DNA from 3 places in the Lutispora sp. genome. Region 3 is predicted to be linked to each of the others. Evidence: riboswitches for the same ligand, from Rfam matches in the RefSeq annotation. Region 3 holds a riboswitch; each other region holds the start of a gene.

Evidence for each region. Region 3 has a riboswitch for molybdenum cofactor ahead of ACESM9_RS07915 (alkaline phosphatase family protein). Riboswitches for the same ligand answer to the same signal wherever they lie in the genome.
Region 1: linked by a shared signal. The riboswitch ahead of ACESM9_RS12325 (NADH-dependent [FeFe] hydrogenase, group A6) and the one ahead of ACESM9_RS07915 (alkaline phosphatase family protein) in region 3 are both predicted to bind molybdenum cofactor.
Region 2: linked by a shared signal. The riboswitch ahead of ACESM9_RS01205 (4Fe-4S dicluster domain-containing protein) and the one ahead of ACESM9_RS07915 (alkaline phosphatase family protein) in region 3 are both predicted to bind molybdenum cofactor.

Annotation. Positions count from the first base shown of each region.
Region 1 is NZ_JAWLCK010000102.1:3,147-9,053, forward strand. It holds gene ACESM9_RS12300 (ABC transporter ATP-binding protein) at 1-729, shown strand, start outside; gene ACESM9_RS12305 (winged helix-turn-helix domain-containing protein) at 726-1,064, shown strand; gene groES (co-chaperone GroES) at 1,392-1,676, shown strand; gene groL (chaperonin GroEL) at 1,694-3,322, shown strand; gene moaC (cyclic pyranopterin monophosphate synthase MoaC) at 3,435-3,938, shown strand; molybdenum cofactor riboswitch at 4,088-4,206, shown strand; gene ACESM9_RS12325 (NADH-dependent [FeFe] hydrogenase, group A6) at 4,302-5,907, shown strand, end outside.
Region 2 is NZ_JAWLCK010000003.1:47,282-53,188, forward strand. It holds gene ACESM9_RS01200 (aldehyde ferredoxin oxidoreductase family protein) at 1-803, opposite strand, end outside; gene ACESM9_RS01205 (4Fe-4S dicluster domain-containing protein) at 797-1,282, opposite strand; molybdenum cofactor riboswitch at 1,358-1,467, opposite strand; gene ACESM9_RS01210 (GNAT family N-acetyltransferase) at 1,723-2,178, shown strand; gene ACESM9_RS01215 (GNAT family N-acetyltransferase) at 2,252-2,794, shown strand; gene ACESM9_RS01220 (bis(5'-nucleosyl)-tetraphosphatase) at 2,826-3,284, shown strand; gene ACESM9_RS01225 (hypothetical protein) at 3,348-4,376, shown strand; gene ndk (nucleoside-diphosphate kinase) at 4,487-4,891, shown strand; gene ACESM9_RS01235 (exonuclease domain-containing protein) at 4,899-5,642, opposite strand; gene ACESM9_RS01240 (S66 peptidase family protein) at 5,815-5,907, shown strand, end outside.
Region 3 is NZ_JAWLCK010000041.1:2,843-8,749, forward strand. It holds gene ACESM9_RS07895 (energy-coupling factor ABC transporter ATP-binding protein) at 1-81, opposite strand, end outside; gene ACESM9_RS07900 (energy-coupling factor ABC transporter ATP-binding protein) at 29-772, opposite strand; gene ACESM9_RS07905 (molybdopterin-dependent oxidoreductase) at 769-1,281, opposite strand; gene ACESM9_RS07910 (ECF transporter S component) at 1,271-1,822, opposite strand; gene ACESM9_RS07915 (alkaline phosphatase family protein) at 2,188-3,159, opposite strand; molybdenum cofactor riboswitch at 3,214-3,333, opposite strand; T-box leader at 3,626-3,840, shown strand; gene ileS (isoleucine--tRNA ligase) at 3,884-5,907, shown strand, end outside.

The DNA of each region.
Region 1 (5,907 bases), on a different contig from region 3:
ATATTGGATGACATAAGCTTTTCATTAAAACAGGGAGAATTGACTGCTCTTTTAGGACTCAATGGTGCAGGCAAAACCACACTGTTGAAGACAATCAGCGGTCTTATAAAGCCCATATCAGGTAAATGCATTATAAAGGATGTGGACTGTTTTTCCTTTGATGAAAAGCAAAGGGCAAGGCATATCAGCTTTATGCCCCAGAGAAACAGCATAATATATAACACCAAGGTGATAGATGTAGTATTGATGGGCATAACTCCCTATCTGGGTATGTTCGCCTCTCCTACGAAGGAGCATAAGAAACTTGCCTATGATATACTGAAAAAGATGTCCATGGAGAAGTATGCCTATGCCAATTTTCTACAACTAAGCGAAGGACAGAAGCAGCTTGTTATCATATGCAGAAGCCTTATGCAGAATGCAGAGATTATGCTCTTTGACGAACCTGACAGCGCATTGGACTATAATAACAGACATATGATGCTATCCTGTATAAGGGATTTGATAAATAAAGAAAGGCGTGTAGGGCTCATAACCCTCCATGATCCAAATTACGCCCTCAACTACTGCGATAAAATAATATTTTTGGAGGACGGTAAGATACTGGCAGAATTCGATACCAAAGATGTAGATAATATTTTTCTCCATAAAATGTTTACCAGAATATATGGTAAAATAGATATAATAAGGCATAGAGAAAAATATGTGATGGTGAGGTTGGATGCATGAAACCAGGATATAGTCTCTGGATAAAAAATGATAACGGCGATAAAGTATTTGGGCAAGGACCTTATAGGCTTTTGCTTCTCGTAGACAATTTAGGCTCTTTGAATAAGGCTGCAAGTGAAATGGGAATGGCTTATTCAAAGGCATTGAATATTATAAAGAATGCTGAAGAAGAATTGAATATGGAACTTCTGGAAAGGGAAATAGGGGGTGCCAAAGGGGGAGGCTCAAAGCTTACCAAGGAAGCCAAGGAGCTTATTGACAAATATGAAAGATTCAGAAATGCGGCTGTGGAAGAAATAGAGAAGATATACGAGGATATTTTTTGTAGAAAATGAATGAATTAGATACTATTGGCTATACTAAAAAAGGCTTGTATTGTAATAGTTAAATGATAGAGAGCCTTTTTTAGTATAACCATTTTGTTTTTTTTGTGAAATCAAAGGAAATTCAAATATAAATAAAGAAAAACAATGCAATTAAGCAATAATTTAAATTAATAGAAGAAAATGACCAAAAAACCCAAGAAAATGCGAAATTATAAATTTGCGAAGAACTAAACCATTAATTATTATTATATTGTAATTAGCACTCATCTTAAGTGAGTGCTAATAATAAGGGATACATACAAATTTTGTATAATAAAAACTTAAGGAGGGTTATTGATGAATATCAAACCACTTGGAGACAGAGTTGTTATTAAGGTATTGGAAAATGAAGAAACAACCAAAAGCGGCATAGTATTACCCGGTACTGCAAAGGAAAAACCAATGCAGGGCGAAGTATTGGCCGTTGGTTCAGGAGAGTTAGTTGACGGTAAAAAGATACCCCTTGAATTAAAGGTTGGCGACAGAGTAATATACTCTAAATATGCTGGCACAGAAGTTAAGATTGATGGGGAAGAATACTTGATCCTCAGACAAAACGATGTATTAGCAATAGTAGAATAATAAGGGAGGGTAAATAAATGGCAAAACAGATCAGGTTTGGCGAAGATGCAAGAAGAGCTCTTGAAAGAGGAGTAAATCAGCTGGCAGATACAGTTAAGATAACATTAGGACCCAAGGGAAGAAATGTTGTATTAGACAAGAAATTCGGTTCTCCCCTTATCACCAATGACGGTGTAACAATTGCGAAAGAAGTAGAACTTGAAGATCCCTTTGAGAATATGGGAGCTCAATTGGTTAAGGAAGTTGCAACAAAGACAAACGATGTAGCAGGTGATGGTACAACAACAGCTACATTGCTTGCTCAGGCAATAATAAGAGAAGGTTTGAAGAATGTTGCTGCAGGAGCAAACCCAATGGTATTGAAAAAGGGTATCAATAAGGCTGTAGCTACTGCGGTAGAAGAAATCAAAAAGTTTTCCAAGCCAATCGAAAATAAATCTGCTATAGCACAGGTTGCCTCCATATCAGCAGGAGAAGAATCCATCGGAGAAATCATTTCCGAAGCTATGGAAAAAGTAGGCAAGGACGGAGTTATAACTGTAGAAGAATCAAATACTTTCGGTACAACTCTGGATGTTGTAGAAGGTATGCAGTTTGACAGAGGTTATGTATCTCCTTACATGATCACAGATACAGAAAAGATGGAAGCTGTACTTGATGAGCCCTATATACTTATAACTGATAAGAAGATATCAAATATCCAGGATCTTCTTCCAGTATTGGAGCAGATAGTTCAACAGGGCAAGAAGCTTTTGATAATCGCTGAAGACATCGAAGGCGAAGCTCTTGCTACATTGATAGTAAACAAATTAAGAGGAACATTTACTTGCGTTGCTGTTAAAGCACCTGGCTTTGGCGACAGAAGAAAGGCAATGCTTGATGATATAGCTATACTTACTGGCGGACAGGTAATATCCGAAGAATTAGGCTTAGATATTAAAGAGACAAAGCTTGAGCAACTAGGAAGAGCAAGACAGGTTAAGGTTCAGAAAGAAAACACTATAATCGTTGACGGTGCTGGAGATGCTAAGGAAATAAAAGATAGAGTAAAACAGATTAAGGCTCAGATAGAAGAAACTACTTCCGACTTCGATAGAGAAAAGCTTCAGGAAAGACTTGCAAAATTGGCTGGCGGTGTAGCAGTTATCAAAGTTGGTGCTGCAACAGAAACAGAACTTAAGGAAAGAAAACTGAGAATCGAAGACGCTCTTGCTGCAACAAAGGCTGCAGTAGAAGAAGGTATAGTACCTGGCGGCGGAGTTGCTCTTGTAAATGCTATAAAGGCTGTTGAAGAATTATTAAAGGATGCTCATGGAGATGAAAAGACAGGTATTCAGATCATAAGAAGAGCTTTGGAAGAACCAGTGAGACAGATTGCAGAGAATGCTGGACTTGAAGGTTCTGTAATAGTTGAAAAGGTAATGAACAGCGAAGCAGGAGTAGGCTTTGATGCATTGAATGAAAGATATGTCAACATGATTGAAGCAGGTATAGTTGACCCAACAAAGGTTACAAGATCAGCACTTGAGAATGCTGCATCCATCGCTTCAATGCTTCTTACAACTGAGAGCGTTGTAGCAGATCTTCCAGAAAAAGAAAAACCAATGCCCGGAGCAGGAATGGGCGGAGACATGGGAATGTACTAAGATAGATAATAGCTGCGTTATTTGACGCAGCTATTTTTTTGGTTTCTTATATAGTATTATTGCCTCCAAGAAGTATAATATTAGGTAGAAGTATAAATTGGAGGTAAATGCTTTGGAAAGATTATCTCATACAAATAAAAAAGGCTATACCAGGATGATGGATATATCTGAAAAGAATGAAAACATAAGGGAAGCCATAGCTCGAGGCTCTATCTATATGAAAAAGGAGACCCTGAGAGCCATAAAAGAAGGAAAGATAAAAAAAGGAGATGTGCTATCTGTAGCCCAGGTAGGTGGCATTATGGGTGCAAAGGGCACTTCCAGCATAATACCCATGAATCACGGAAGCAATATTTTCAGTGTGGATTTGGACTTTAAAATAGATGGAGAAAACTGCAAAATAGATATAGCTGCCATAGTAAGAACCTATGGAATGAGTGGAGTAGATATGGAAGCCCTGACGGCTGTATCTGCTGCAGCCCTTACCATCTATGATATGTGCAAGGATATGGATAATGAGATGTTCATATCCGATATACATATGGTAAAAAAGTCTGGAAGTCCATCTGGGGATTTTTACTTTACCGGCTCTGATAAAAGCACTTCATGTAGCTAAGAGTAGGAGTACCTTATACAAGTGACTGTCCATATAATAAAAACGCAACCACAGAATAAATATTTGACAGAACACGATAGAAGTAGTAAAATAATTTATGACAATGTGATAATTTTAACAATATACATATATGCAATGCAAGATGATAATTAATTGAATAACTCCGAATCTGTAAACCTAAGGAGTTATCTATGGCTTGCAGATCGATGGGTGTGGATAGAAATGTTCATGCCTCCTGTGTTTGGAAAGGAGTAGTATCAGCTGTATACTTTATAATTGGTATATAGTAGTGTTAAGTTTGTGAAAAACTCCTTTTACAAGGAGTTTTTATTTTTCTACTTTATTATAAGGGGGATAAGCATAATGGACATGGTAAACCTGACAATTGATGGTATCAAGACCCAGGTTCCCAAAGGTACAACAGTCTTGGAGGCAGCAAAAGGTTTAAACATTAATATTCCTACACTTTGCTTTTTAAAAGATATAAATGAAGTTGGAGCTTGTAGAATGTGTCTTGTTGAGGTTAAAGGAGCAAGGTCTTTGCAGGCTGCTTGTGTACTTCCTGTTGCAGAAGGCATGGAGGTAAAGACATCTTCAAAGGCCGTTAGAGAAGCTCGAACCACCGTACTTAAGCTTATACTAGCCAGACATGAAAGGGAATGTCTCACATGTTCTAGAAACCTGAACTGTGAGCTACAGAAGATGGCCGAGGAAGCAGGCATAGATGCTGTAGATTACGAAGGTGAGAAGATCGAATATAAAGTTGATATGGCATCACCTTCAATAGTCAGGGATCAGAATAAGTGCATACTCTGCGGAAGGTGTATAAGTATATGCAAAAATATTCAAGGTACAGGCGTTATAAACTTTGCAAATAGGGGTGTAAACACTACAGTAACAACTTCTTATGGAAGAAGCCTTTCTGAAGTTGCCTGTATTAACTGTGGTCAATGTATAAAGGTATGTCCTGTAGGTGCCCTTAGAGAAAAAGATGACAGAGATAGAGTATGGGAAGCTTTAGAGAATGACCAACTTTATGTAATCGCCCAGACTGCACCTGCTGTTAGAGTTGCATTGGGTGAAGAATTCGGATTGCCGGTAGGCACAAATGTAGAAGGAAAAATGGTTTCTGCTTTAAGAAGATTAGGGTTTGATAAAGTTTTTGATACTGATTTTGCAGCAGACTTGACTATTATAGAAGAAGGAACAGAACTCATCAGCAGGATAAAAAACGGAGGGAAGCTCCCGATGATAACATCCTGTTCTCCTGGTTGGATAAAGTACTGTGAGCATTACCACAATGATTTTATTGACAATTTATCAACATGTAAATCCCCTCATCAGATGTTGGGAGCTTTAGCAAAATCCTATTATGCAGAAAAGATGAATATTGATCCTAATAAAATATTTGTGGTATCAATAATGCCTTGTACAGCTAAGAAGTTTGAATCAGGTAGAGAAGAATTGACTGTAGACGGATTGAGAGATGTGGATGCGGTATTGACTACAAGGGAATTGGCTAAGATGATAAAAGAGGCTGGGATAGATTTTAAAGCTTTAGAAAATGATAGATTTGATAAAGTGATGGGTGAGTCTACAGGGGCAGCGGTTATATTTGGAGCAACAGGCGGTGTTATGGAAGCTGCTTTAAGGACAGTGGCAGATATATTGGAAGGTAAAGATCTGGATAATATAGATTATACTCCTGTAAGAGGCTTGGAAGGAATAAAGGAAGCGACTGTAAAGATAGGAGATCTAGATGTTAATGTTGCTGTTGCCCATGGAACCGGCAATGCAGGAAAATTATTGGAAAGAGTAAGAAATGGAGAGGCTGATTATCATTTCATAGAAGTAATGGGGTGCCCTGGGGGTTGCATAAATGGAGGCGGACAGCCAATTATAATGGATAAGGAAAAGACTGAAGAAGTATGCAGGTTGAGAGCTCAGGGGTTATATGATATAGATAAAG
Region 2 (5,907 bases), on a different contig from region 3:
TGCTCAAATATGCCACCGTCTTTCCAGTTTCTTGTTGGGAGACCGCCGCTCTGGTTCAATATATTCACAAGTATTTCTGTACCATAGGTTGGCAATCCTCCACCTGTTACAGGATGGTCTTTAAGCATCTTTCTGCTCTTCTTGCATATTTCCAAAAATTCCTTAGGTTTTGCTACCTGAACTGATTTTGAACCCTTTACTGCAACAGCCTTAAGATTTTTAGAACCCATAACAGCACCAAGACCAGACCTTCCTGCAGCTCTATGCTTGTCGTTCATAACCGTGGCGAATAATACCAGTTTTTCTCCGCCGGGTCCTATGCAGGCGACTCTTGCATCGTCACCTACTTCTTCCAGGAGCATATCCGTGGTCTCAAATACATTTTTGCCCCACAGGTGTTCTGCATCTCTTATTTCCACTTCATCATCATTAATGTATAGATAAACGGGCTTTTCTGATTTTCCTTCAAATATTATTCCATCGTATCCGGCATACTTAAGCTCGGGACCGAAATGGCCACCGGAATTGGATGCACCTATGGTTCCTGTGAGGGGTGCTTTAGCAACTACTTCATATCTTCCGCTGGATGTGGCCAGAGTACCAGTAAGTGGACCTGTCATGAATATAAGTTTATTGTCGGGGCTGAAGGGTTCCACTTTGGGATCCACTTCATTCATGAAGTATTTGGTGCCTAAGCCTCTTGCACCTATATATTTCTTGGCATCTTCCAGGTTTAGATTTTCCTTTTTTATGGTCTTGTCAGTCAAGTTTACTCTGAGAAGTTTTCCTGTAAAACCTAACATTGCTCATACACCTCCCCAAACAAATCCTTGAACTTTTCACCCATTTTTTTCTTTTTGTTCAGATTTGCAGGTGTAGCTTCTTTATACTGTATTGCTCCTGAAGGACAGAATTCTGCACATTGTGGATTTCCTCCACACAGGTCACATTTGATTAGCTTTTTCTGAGTAGGACTAAAGGTGATGTTGCCAAGAGGACATGCGCTTATGCACATTTTGCAGCCGATGCACTTTTGGATGTCGATTATGACTGCATCCTTTTCATCTCTCACGATTGCTCCCACAGGACAAACCTTCATGCAGGAAGGATCTTCACACTGCATGCACATGATAGGAACTGCTATGGCAGCCTCATCATAGGCAAATACAGACACGGCAGCTTGTTTCGGATTGAATTCTTCCATCCTGTTGAAGGAGCAAATCAGCTCACAGGTTCTGCAGCCGATGCACTTCTCTGGAGAGATCATCAATACCTTGCTCATCCTTTGCTGACATCATATCGATGCCAGCTTCACCTCCTTTTTCTCAATATAAAAGTCCATCTGTTTTGGCAATACTGCACCCACAGATGGACTCCTTTGCACAATGGCAGGTATGGGCATTTCTCCCCATGCCCTATCGTTCCAAGTCCTTCATCGGGCTCTTGGAATCGGAGTCTATATACAATTAACGATTGTGTATATTTATTTACTTATTCTACATATATTAGTAAACTCCTTTAAATATGACAATAAAATTACAAAATTGGGACAAGTGGCATAAATGCATGATAAATGAGGTTTGATCTGTCGTAATTAGAAGAGTATGTAAATTGACATAGCAAGTATTAAAATATTATGGTAAAATTTAGGCATATATTGATAAAGCAATACTGGAGAATATGGAATAATCATAGAATTATATGAAATAAAAGGAGAAAGAAATGATTAAGAGACTTAACCTAAAGGATATGAAAACAGCAAATCGTGTAATGGATTTGCAAAGAGCCTCATATAAAATAGAAGCCCAGCTTATAGGCTTTTATGAGATACCAGCCTTGAAGGAGACCATAGATAGTTTGCAACAATGTGATGAAATTTTTTATGGATACCATATAAATGATGTTCTAGCAGGTATAATTTCATTTAAAGTTATTGACGATGTATTAGATATACACAGAGTTGCGATATATCCGGACTTTTTTAGAATGGGTATAGCAAATAAACTTATTAACTTTGTAGAAGAAATAAATAGCAATATCAATAAAATTATTGTATGTACTGGCAAGGATAATCTTCCCGCTGTAAATTTATATTTAAAAAACGGTTATAAAAAGAAAAAAGATATTGAGGTGAAAGATGGGATTTATATAACGGAATTTGAGAAAATACTGAGGTAAAAATCATTTCATAGTTCTTGAACTATATGCAATATAAATCAAGTAGATATATTTACGGGAGGGGGTTAACTATATGTTCAGGCATGTCGTTGATGAGGATGTAGAATTAAGACTGCTTGATAATAATCATGCAATGGCAATGTTTGAGTCAATTAATTCTTGTAGGTATTATTTGAGAGAATGGTTACCCTGGGTAGATGGTACCCAAACAATAGAGGATGCTATAGGGTTTATCGAAATGACAAAGAAACAGTTTGCATCAAACGAAGGATTTCAGGCAGGAATATGGTACAAAGGGGAGTTTGCAGGAGTAATAGGCTATTATGGAATCAACTGGTTTAATAGATCGGTAAACATAGGATATTGGCTTGACAAAAGATATGTGGGTAGAGGCATAATGACAAAAGCATGTAGAGCATTTATTGATCATGCTTTTAATGTATACAACTTAAACAGGGTAGAAATCAGGTGTGCTGAAAAGAATTATAAAAGCAGAGCTATTGCTGAAAGACTGGGCTTTACAAAAGAAGGCATTATAAGAGAAGCTGAATGGCTATATAGTCATTATGTTAATCATATCGTTTATGGAATGTTAGCTTCCGAATGGGAAGAATGATATATACATCATGGCGATGAGGGGAGTTATTATGAAATTAGAGAAATCGTGTGGAGCTATTGTTTATAGAAAAATAAATAATGATATAGAATTTTTAGCTATTAGAAGCAATTCACCGGACAGACACTGGGGGTTTCCCAAGGGACATGTTGAAGGTAAAGAAACTGAAGAGGAGACTTGCATAAGGGAGGTATATGAGGAAACAGGGTTGGTTATAAAACCCCATGAAGGATTCAGGGAATATGATAAGTATAAAGTAGCTGAAAATACATATAAAGAAGTAATTTTCTTCATAGCTGATGCAACAACTCAAGAGGTAGTGATAGACCAGGATGAGGTTGAAGAATATAGATGGGCGCCATTTCAGGAGATATATGATTTACTCACTTACGATAGTGGAAAAGTCATATTAGCAAAGGCAAAGGATTTTATAGATAAATTAGAACAGAATTCAGGAATTACAAAATTATCCAATAGCAGTAGGAAGTAAGACAAATGATAGTTTGAAGTTAAAAGAAAAATGCAAAAAGGTTTATGGAGAAAGGAAACCTATATGAATGAAACAATAAGATATTTGTTAGATAGTGCTTGCCCTTCAATAAAGTATAGAGTAAAAAAAGAAATTCTAAATGAAATGAGTTCTGATGAAGAGGAGCTATTACAAAGCCAGATTTTAGAGGACAAGCTTGTCCAGGAGTTTATAGAAAGGCAGAGTCCAGATGGTTGGATAGAGGAGGACTTTCATAGCGAAAAAGGAGTAGAAACTGCTATCAGATTATTATCGGAAAAGGGTGTCTTGCCAAATCAACCTTCTCTTAAAGGAATGCTTGGAGAGTTGGAGAGAAGAGAGGACACCTTCGACAAAGGATGCTTATTTAATATTGGTAAAATACTGGATCATAAATCATTTGGAGGTTCAAAGGTTATAAGAGCTGCTACCTTTGCTCACGCAGGAATAGAAGATAGACATTTTGTTAAAGAGCAGATAGAATGGGCTTTGGATAAGCTTAAGTTTGTATGTTCAGTTTCTGCTATAGATGATATTGCAATACATTATAAGGATAAACTGGTCTTTATGGATGGAACCAAATGGCCTTGTATATATGACCTGAGGCTTCTTGCATATACAAAAGCTTGGAGAAGTGAGGAAAATAAAGAAATAGTTGTTGATTCTATTAAGAGAATGGTAGAGTTGTCACCTATACCATACATACATGTTTTAAAAAGAAATCAACTAATAGCACCAGCAGCATTTTGCATGCAGGATTTTAACCCTGATGTCAATGTGCTCAAAGATTCGGAGTGGATGATGTGGTTTCATAGGATGGAGATATTGGCCAGACTTGGAGTAACCAGTCATATTAAAGAACTAGAGCAACAGATTGACTTTTTAGCTAAGCTTTTAAGAGAAAACAACGGCATATTCAACAAGAGAATGAATCATTATTACTTTACAAAGTGGAGTCCATATTCAGGATTGGCATTGGAAAAGGATTGGAGGACAGAAAAAAGGCGTATATGCGATTTAACATTCAGAAGCCTGCTAATATTACATTATTCCGGATATAAAGATTATAATTAGCATCTACTATTGAATTTGAATGTGAGCAGCAAAATAATTGGTATATTATAGCATAATGTCTGGTAATAATCCTATACATAGGACGTGAATTTTGCAGAAAGGATGATACTATGGAAAGAACACTGGTACTTATAAAACCTGACGCCATGGAAAGAAAACTGATGGGGGAGATAATATCTATCTATGAGAAAAAGGGATTTAGTATATCAGCACTGAAGATTGTAAAGCCAACAAAGGAAATGGCTGAAGAACATTATGCAGAACATAAGGGTAAACCCTTCTACGAGCCCCTAGTGAATTTTATTACAAAAGGAGAGGTCTGCGCTGTAGTAATGGAAGGTGAGAACATTATTGATGCTGTAAGAAAATTAAACGGAGCCACAGATCCATTAAATGCAGAACCGGGTACAATCAGGGGCAGGTATGCATTATCCAAATCAGAAAATGCAGTTCATGCATCTGATTCAGTTGAAAGTGCCGAAAGAGAGATAAAAATCTGGTTTCCGGAGCTATAACTCTTTATTATTTCAAAAACTGGCGAGTTTTTCCCATGTGATAGGCAAGCTTGATCATTTCCTGTTCTACTTTGGATATTTTACGAGCATACATTTTTTCAAACTGCTGTATGAGCTTGTCATAATCAATTTCTCTTTTGTGTTGCCTTGGCTTGACTGGCACATAGGATGGATCATAGAAACAAGGCTCAATAGATGGACTGTTTATCTTCTTTAATATCTCAGCAGTATAACAAGCATCAAAAAATGCATTATGAAAACTATATATAACAGGAATATGAAGAGCTTCGACAGCATTTTGCAGTCGGAGCAAGTTTTTTGTTGGGAGACCAAAATATTTAGATACATAGGGCTGAATATTAATGTACTTTTTAGGTAGACATTTAGAATCTAGATTATGGTACTCCACATTTTTAAATAACTCTTTTATATCAGACATTCCCCAGATGCAAAACACAGAATCTGGATCCCTTATAAACTCCACAAAATGTTTATAAACCTCAGGAAATGCTTGTTCTTTTACAAGTTGTTCTGTAGTAATGCCTGTCAACTCAGTGATAAATGAGCTTACTTTTCCGTAGATAGTTGGTTTCACAAATCTGTTAAAGGAAGCAACTCTAATGAAATCAGAATCCAGTTTCACAGCACCAATCTGAATTATTTCAAAGGGATATTTGGACCATTTCTTTACGGTATCTTGCAAAGAAGAGAAATCCTGATTAAATTCCATATCAAATACTATATAATGCATATCAATCTCCTTAAACATTTTAAAATAAAATTCGTCTAAATACATGATAACACTATTTCACACTGAATATGCTATGTTGATGAAAGGTAGAAAAAACCAAATGGGTGTGATACAGTTTAGATATATACACATAGAACACTATATTTATTGCTGAAATAAAGGGGAGTCAAATATGAGAAAATTGGAGATGGGAGATACCATTGGAATATTTTCGCCATCATCGCCTATAACATATACTGTACCAGAAAGGTTCCATAGAGCAAAA
Region 3 (5,907 bases):
GAGAAAATTCAGATTCTCAAACAGATTATTATTGTTGTTGTTGTAAGTAAAAGTCAGTGAGTCTATTGTATAAAAGCTCATGGCTATCATCAACCTCAATTCTATCTTCAATTCTGCCTTTTCTCATGAGCAAAATGGTATCAGCTACCATAAGGTTCTTAATGCTGTGATCTATTATAATGATTGTTTTTCCTGCTTCATTGAGAATTTTAATCACATTTTTTATCAACTCTTTATTTTCTCTGTCCAATTCTGACAGTACTTCGTCCAATATTATTATATCTGGGTCAAGACTGAGAATTGAAGCTATAGCCGCAAGATGCTTTTCTCCTCCGGAAAGGTGAGAGGGATTTTTATATCTCAAATGTCCAATGTTCAGCATACTTATAACTCTGTTAATGATTTTCTCAATATCCTCATAAGGAAGGCAAAGGTTTTCAGGGGCAAAGGCTATTTCAGATTCTACAGTAGGCAAAAAAAGCTGGTTGTCCACATCTTGAAAGACCATCCCGATTTTCTTGGCAAGATTGGGGAGACTTAGTTCCTTTATGTCTGCCCCATCAATCATAATGCTGCCTTCCATTATGCCAGGCATGCTCTTTGGAATGGCCCCGCAAAGGCAAAAAGCTAAAGTGCTTTTACCACAGCCGCTCAAGCCTGCAATGGATGTTATGCTGCCCCTTTCTATATCTAAATCAATGGAATCCAATATAAGGGGATCCCTATTGGTATATCTGAAGGATAAATTTCTTACTTCTATTATAGCCTTCATTCCAGGTTTACCTCAATCACATATTTGCACCAGCGTTGGCTGAAGGAATCGGAAACTGCAATTAGCTGAAATGGACCGCTGCCTCCGTTTTTCATATTTCCCAAAGGCTTTCCGTTTTTCTCAAAGGCCAGGTAAACATTATCTGACAAAACCTCTTGGGCAGCCATAGCAATTACATAGCCGTCCAAGCCTTTTACTGTAACCCTTGTAGCGGATTCTATGGTTGAATCATCTATACCTGCCCTGTTCAGTACATCCTTAAGAAATACTCCTTTATACTTTCTAGAAGCAGGGCCTGAAGTGGAGGTATCTTCTATAGCTTTGAACTCATGATTTTCTATGACAGTGATTTCTTCAAAGCTTAAAGCTGCTGTGTTTTCGCCCCACTTGAAGGTTATGGTGCCCTCTTCGGTTCCAGCATTGTTAATGCTTCTCATATTTATATAACCTAAAGCCAGTGTAACAACTGCCAGTATTGCAATAACCAGTATTAGCTTCTTATTTTTCATATATATCACCCCGCCCGTTTATTGTGATCATTATCTTATATGCTATAAGTCCTCCAAGTCCTCCTGAGAGCGATGCTGCGCTGATGGATAGAAGCAAGGGTATAAGGGGAAGTCTGAAAAAGACCATGGATGATAGGAAAGTTCCCGAAATATTTGCCAATAAACCAAGAATGAAAAAGCCTGAAGGTGTAGTAAAATTTTTCCTTAATATCAAGGCTCCCATATCTACAAAGAGACCCGGTATTGTATATGTTATTAAGCTCACGGCTCCATGATTCCCGTATACTCCTGTAATCATCACCAGTAAAGCCTGAACAAAGCCTATAAGGGTACCGGTGCCTATTTTTCTGGTTATACCTAGTCCCAATACTATCCAAAGCATGTAAAAGCCGCCGGCTGCAGCACCGCCGGGGATGTATAGGGGACCTGTAATTATGTGTACCAGGGGAACTATTATGGGTTTTATCCCAACACCCAAAGCCGCCGCCAGAGATATGACTGCCAGCTCATACATGGAAAATTTTCTAAAAAATTTGCTCATATAGCACCTGCTTCTTTTATGATTTTTCACTATGGTAAACATGCTTAATTCTATATATAAGGATGCTGCTGTACTGGAAATAATCATATGTTCACTTGCACATATGATTATTCCCTAGATACTGTAGCTTTCTTCTATACAGTGAAGTCCAAAAGATATATAATAGAGCATTTTTGTTAACTTTGCTAGTGACTCTTTGCGAAATCTAAATTAGAGAATTCGTACGATATTATATCCTTTTGACTGGCTTTATGGTAACTGCAGTATGTGCATAATTAATTATACTCTTTAGTGTTTTTAGTGAAGTTTTAGTGCCTTTTAGTGGTTTCAAAAAACCTCCGTGTAAATCCGTGGTTATCTCAGTGCTAATCCGTGTTCTTCAAGAACAGAGTCCAAATAGGAATAAACAAATCCGATTCTGAGAAGCTCCCATGGGCGCCTCCCTCACCTTCATCATGCATGCCATGATCTGATGTTATGATCACATCTCCATTAAATCTACCCAGGAGATCTTTTATATAGGAGTCTAAAACCCCAAGCTGGGCCAATGCTTCATCTGAATTTGGACCATATTTATGACCAAAATCATCATAGGAATGGAAGTGTACCAATAACACATCAGGAGGGTTTTTTAGCTCCTCCAGAGCTTTATTGTATATTTCATCATCTATGGTACCGTTATTGTTTTCATCTATATTAAGAATGGTTTCCACCTCATCTATGATGATTTTTATGTTGCCTTCTATAACCTTTGAAGTTTTACCCATCTCCGCTGCTTTATCAAATATGGTGGGAATCTCCAGTGGCTTCTTCTCTCTATTATGTATACCTGTATATTTGGGTGTGGTTCCGGTAACCATAGCTGCAAAGGTTACATCGGTTATGGTGGGATAAACTGTCAAAGCCTTCTCAGCTATGCCTGTTGATTCTAAGCAAGGTATAATACCTAAGTCTATAGCTTTCTTATATAAGTCATAGCCCAAGCCGTCTATATATATTATTAGAACTTTATTATCATTATCAAGAGATTTTAGCGCCATATCTTTTATTGATATAATACTTTGAGTGGGTGGATTTTCAACTATACCAATGGGATTATTAAGTGTTTGACTATCTGTTGTTACCATGGTGCTGCCGAAAATACTTTTTCTTATGCTCTCAATGCTATTTGTATAAATAATATCGCCGTCTTCAGTATACACAGCAAAACCGGATGTTTGGTATTCCTCATTATTGAGGATAGGCAAACCACTGGTATCTGTTGGCATGAAGAATATTATACCGGTAAAAAAGGATAATATAGCTATGAGAGATAAAAATAGAAATTTTTTATTCATAATTATGTTCCTTAATTATCATTTTTGGATAAAATAAAAAGCAGTCTAAAAGGAAACTGCTTCTTGCTGTTTCCTTTCCAAAATGAGGAGGCATAAACATTTCTATTTATACCCTGCCGGTTATGCGCCATATTATATAAACTTAGGCACCATAACTCGGAAACGCTTAATTAGAATGATTCTACATTTGTTTATGATTTCCTTCAAGAAACATAAATTGTTTCATTTTATAGACTAATACATAGTATGGAATAAGAAAGGTTTCCTATTGAAGCATTTATAACGACCAAGGAAACCTTTCTTGAAATCCATTACGGAAAGTTAACACTAAGGTAGATTTATACTTTCCTATGGATTATAAGAAAGGTTTCATATTATATTAATAATTAATATTAGTTAAAGACTAAGTATTGACAAAATGTATTCAGTTGGTGTACAATGTAGCTTAATTGTGAAAAAAGCTATTTGAATGGCCATGAAGAGGACAGTAGCAGGAGATGATGCATTCAGAGAGATAATCGTTTGGTGAAAGATTATTTGCAGAGCTCTTGACGAAGATCACCTTGGAGCCGGATGCTCGAAGCTCAGTAGGGTATTCCGCAGTAATGCGTTAAATTTACCGAGTGACAGCCTGTTTTGGGCTGTAATGAGGGTGGTACCGCGTGTCCAAACGTCCCTATGGTTTTTGCCATAGGGTTTTTCATTTATACAAATATGCAAGGAGATGAGTCTAATGAAATTTAAACCTCTTTCAGAGAAACCGGTAGCAGAGAGAGAAAAACAAATATCCGAGTTTTGGAAAGAAGTAGACATTCTCGACAAAGTGGTTGCAAATAGAAAAGGAGCAAAACCCTTTATATTCTACGAAGGACCTCCAACAGCTAATGGCAGGCCTGGCATACATCATGTAATTGCTAGAACTTTGAAGGACTCTGTATGCCGATATCAAAGCATGAAGGGCCATGAGGTCAAAAGAAAAGCAGGCTGGGATACTCACGGACTGCCTGTTGAAATAGAAGTTGAGAAGGAACTGAAGCTTTCCAGCAAGCAAGAGATTGAGAATTACGGAATAGCAGAGTTCAATGAGAAATGCCGTGAGTCTGTATTCACATATGAAAAACAGTGGAGAGAAATGACTGAGAGAATGGGATACTCCATAGATATGGATAACCCTTATATAACACTGGACAACGACTATATAGAGAGCGAATGGTGGATACTGGACAAATTTTTCAAAGAAGGCCTCATGTATGAAGGCCACAAGATATTGCCCTACTGCAGTCGCTGTGGTACAGGCTTGGCTTCCCACGAAGTAGCTCAAGGTTATAAGGAAGTAAAAACCAATACTGTAATAGTAAAGTTTAAGAGAAAAGATGCGGATGAATACTTCCTGGTATGGACTACCACACCATGGACTCTTCCATCTAACGTGGCATTGACCGTAAATCCTGAAGAAACCTATCTTAAGGTTAAACAGGACGATACAATATATTATGTAGAAAAACATCTTTCCAAGAAGGTTCTGGGAGAAGATTTTGAAGTATTGGAAGAGCTTTCAGGCAAGGATCTAGAATACATGGAATATGAGCAGCTGATGCCCTTTATAGAAGCTGACAAGAAAGCATTTTATGTAACCGTTGCAGATTATGTAACTACAGAAGACGGTACAGGTATAGTTCATACTGCCCCTGCCTTTGGTGAAGATGACTATAATACAGGCAGAAGATATGATCTTCCCGTATTCCAACCTGTTGATGAAACAGGTAAATTCACCACTACACCCTGGGAAGGCCAGTTCGTAATGGATGCGGATTTGGATATAATAAAATGGTTGGCTCAGGAAGGTAAGCTTTTCAAGAAAGAAAAGATGGCCCACAATTATCCCCACTGCTGGAGATGCCAGACACCTCTATTATATTATGCTAAGCCCGGATGGTATATTGAAATGACAAAACTTAGAGACCAGTTGGTAGAAAACAATAGTAAGGTTGAATGGTATCCGGACTTTGTAGGAGAAAAAAGATTTGGCAACTGGCTGGAAAATGTAAATGACTGGGCTTTATCACGAAACAGATACTGGGGAACACCTTTGAATATCTGGAAATGTGAATGTGGCCATATCACTTCCGTTGGTTCCAGGAAAGAGTTAATTGAAAGGGCCATAGAAGAAATAGACGAAAGTATTGAATTGCACAGGCCTTATGTAGACCAAGTTCATCTGAAATGTGATAAATGCGGCGGCACAATGACAAGGGTTCCTGAGGTAATTGATTGTTGGTTCGATAGTGGTTCAATGCCTTTTGCACAGCATCACTATCCCTTTGAAAACAAGGAAAACTTCCATGAGCTTTTCCCTGCAGATTTCATATGCGAGGGTATAGACCAAACCAGAGGTTGGTTCTACTCACTTATGGCCATATCCACCTTTGTAATGGGAACTTCCCCTTACAAGAGGGTATTGGTAAATGATTTGATACTGGATAAGGACGGCCATAAGATGTCAAAATCCAGAGGCAATACAGTTGACCCCTTTGAAATGTTTGACAAATATGGTGCCGATGCATTGAGATGGTATCTCCTTTATGTATCACCTGCCTGGACACCTACCAGATTTGACGAAGATGGTCTTAAGGAAGTCCTCAGCAAATTCTTCGGCACATTGAGAAATGTATACTCCTTCTTTACACTATATGCAAACACAGATAATATAGACCCGAGGGAATTCTTCATAGAGTATAAAGACAGACC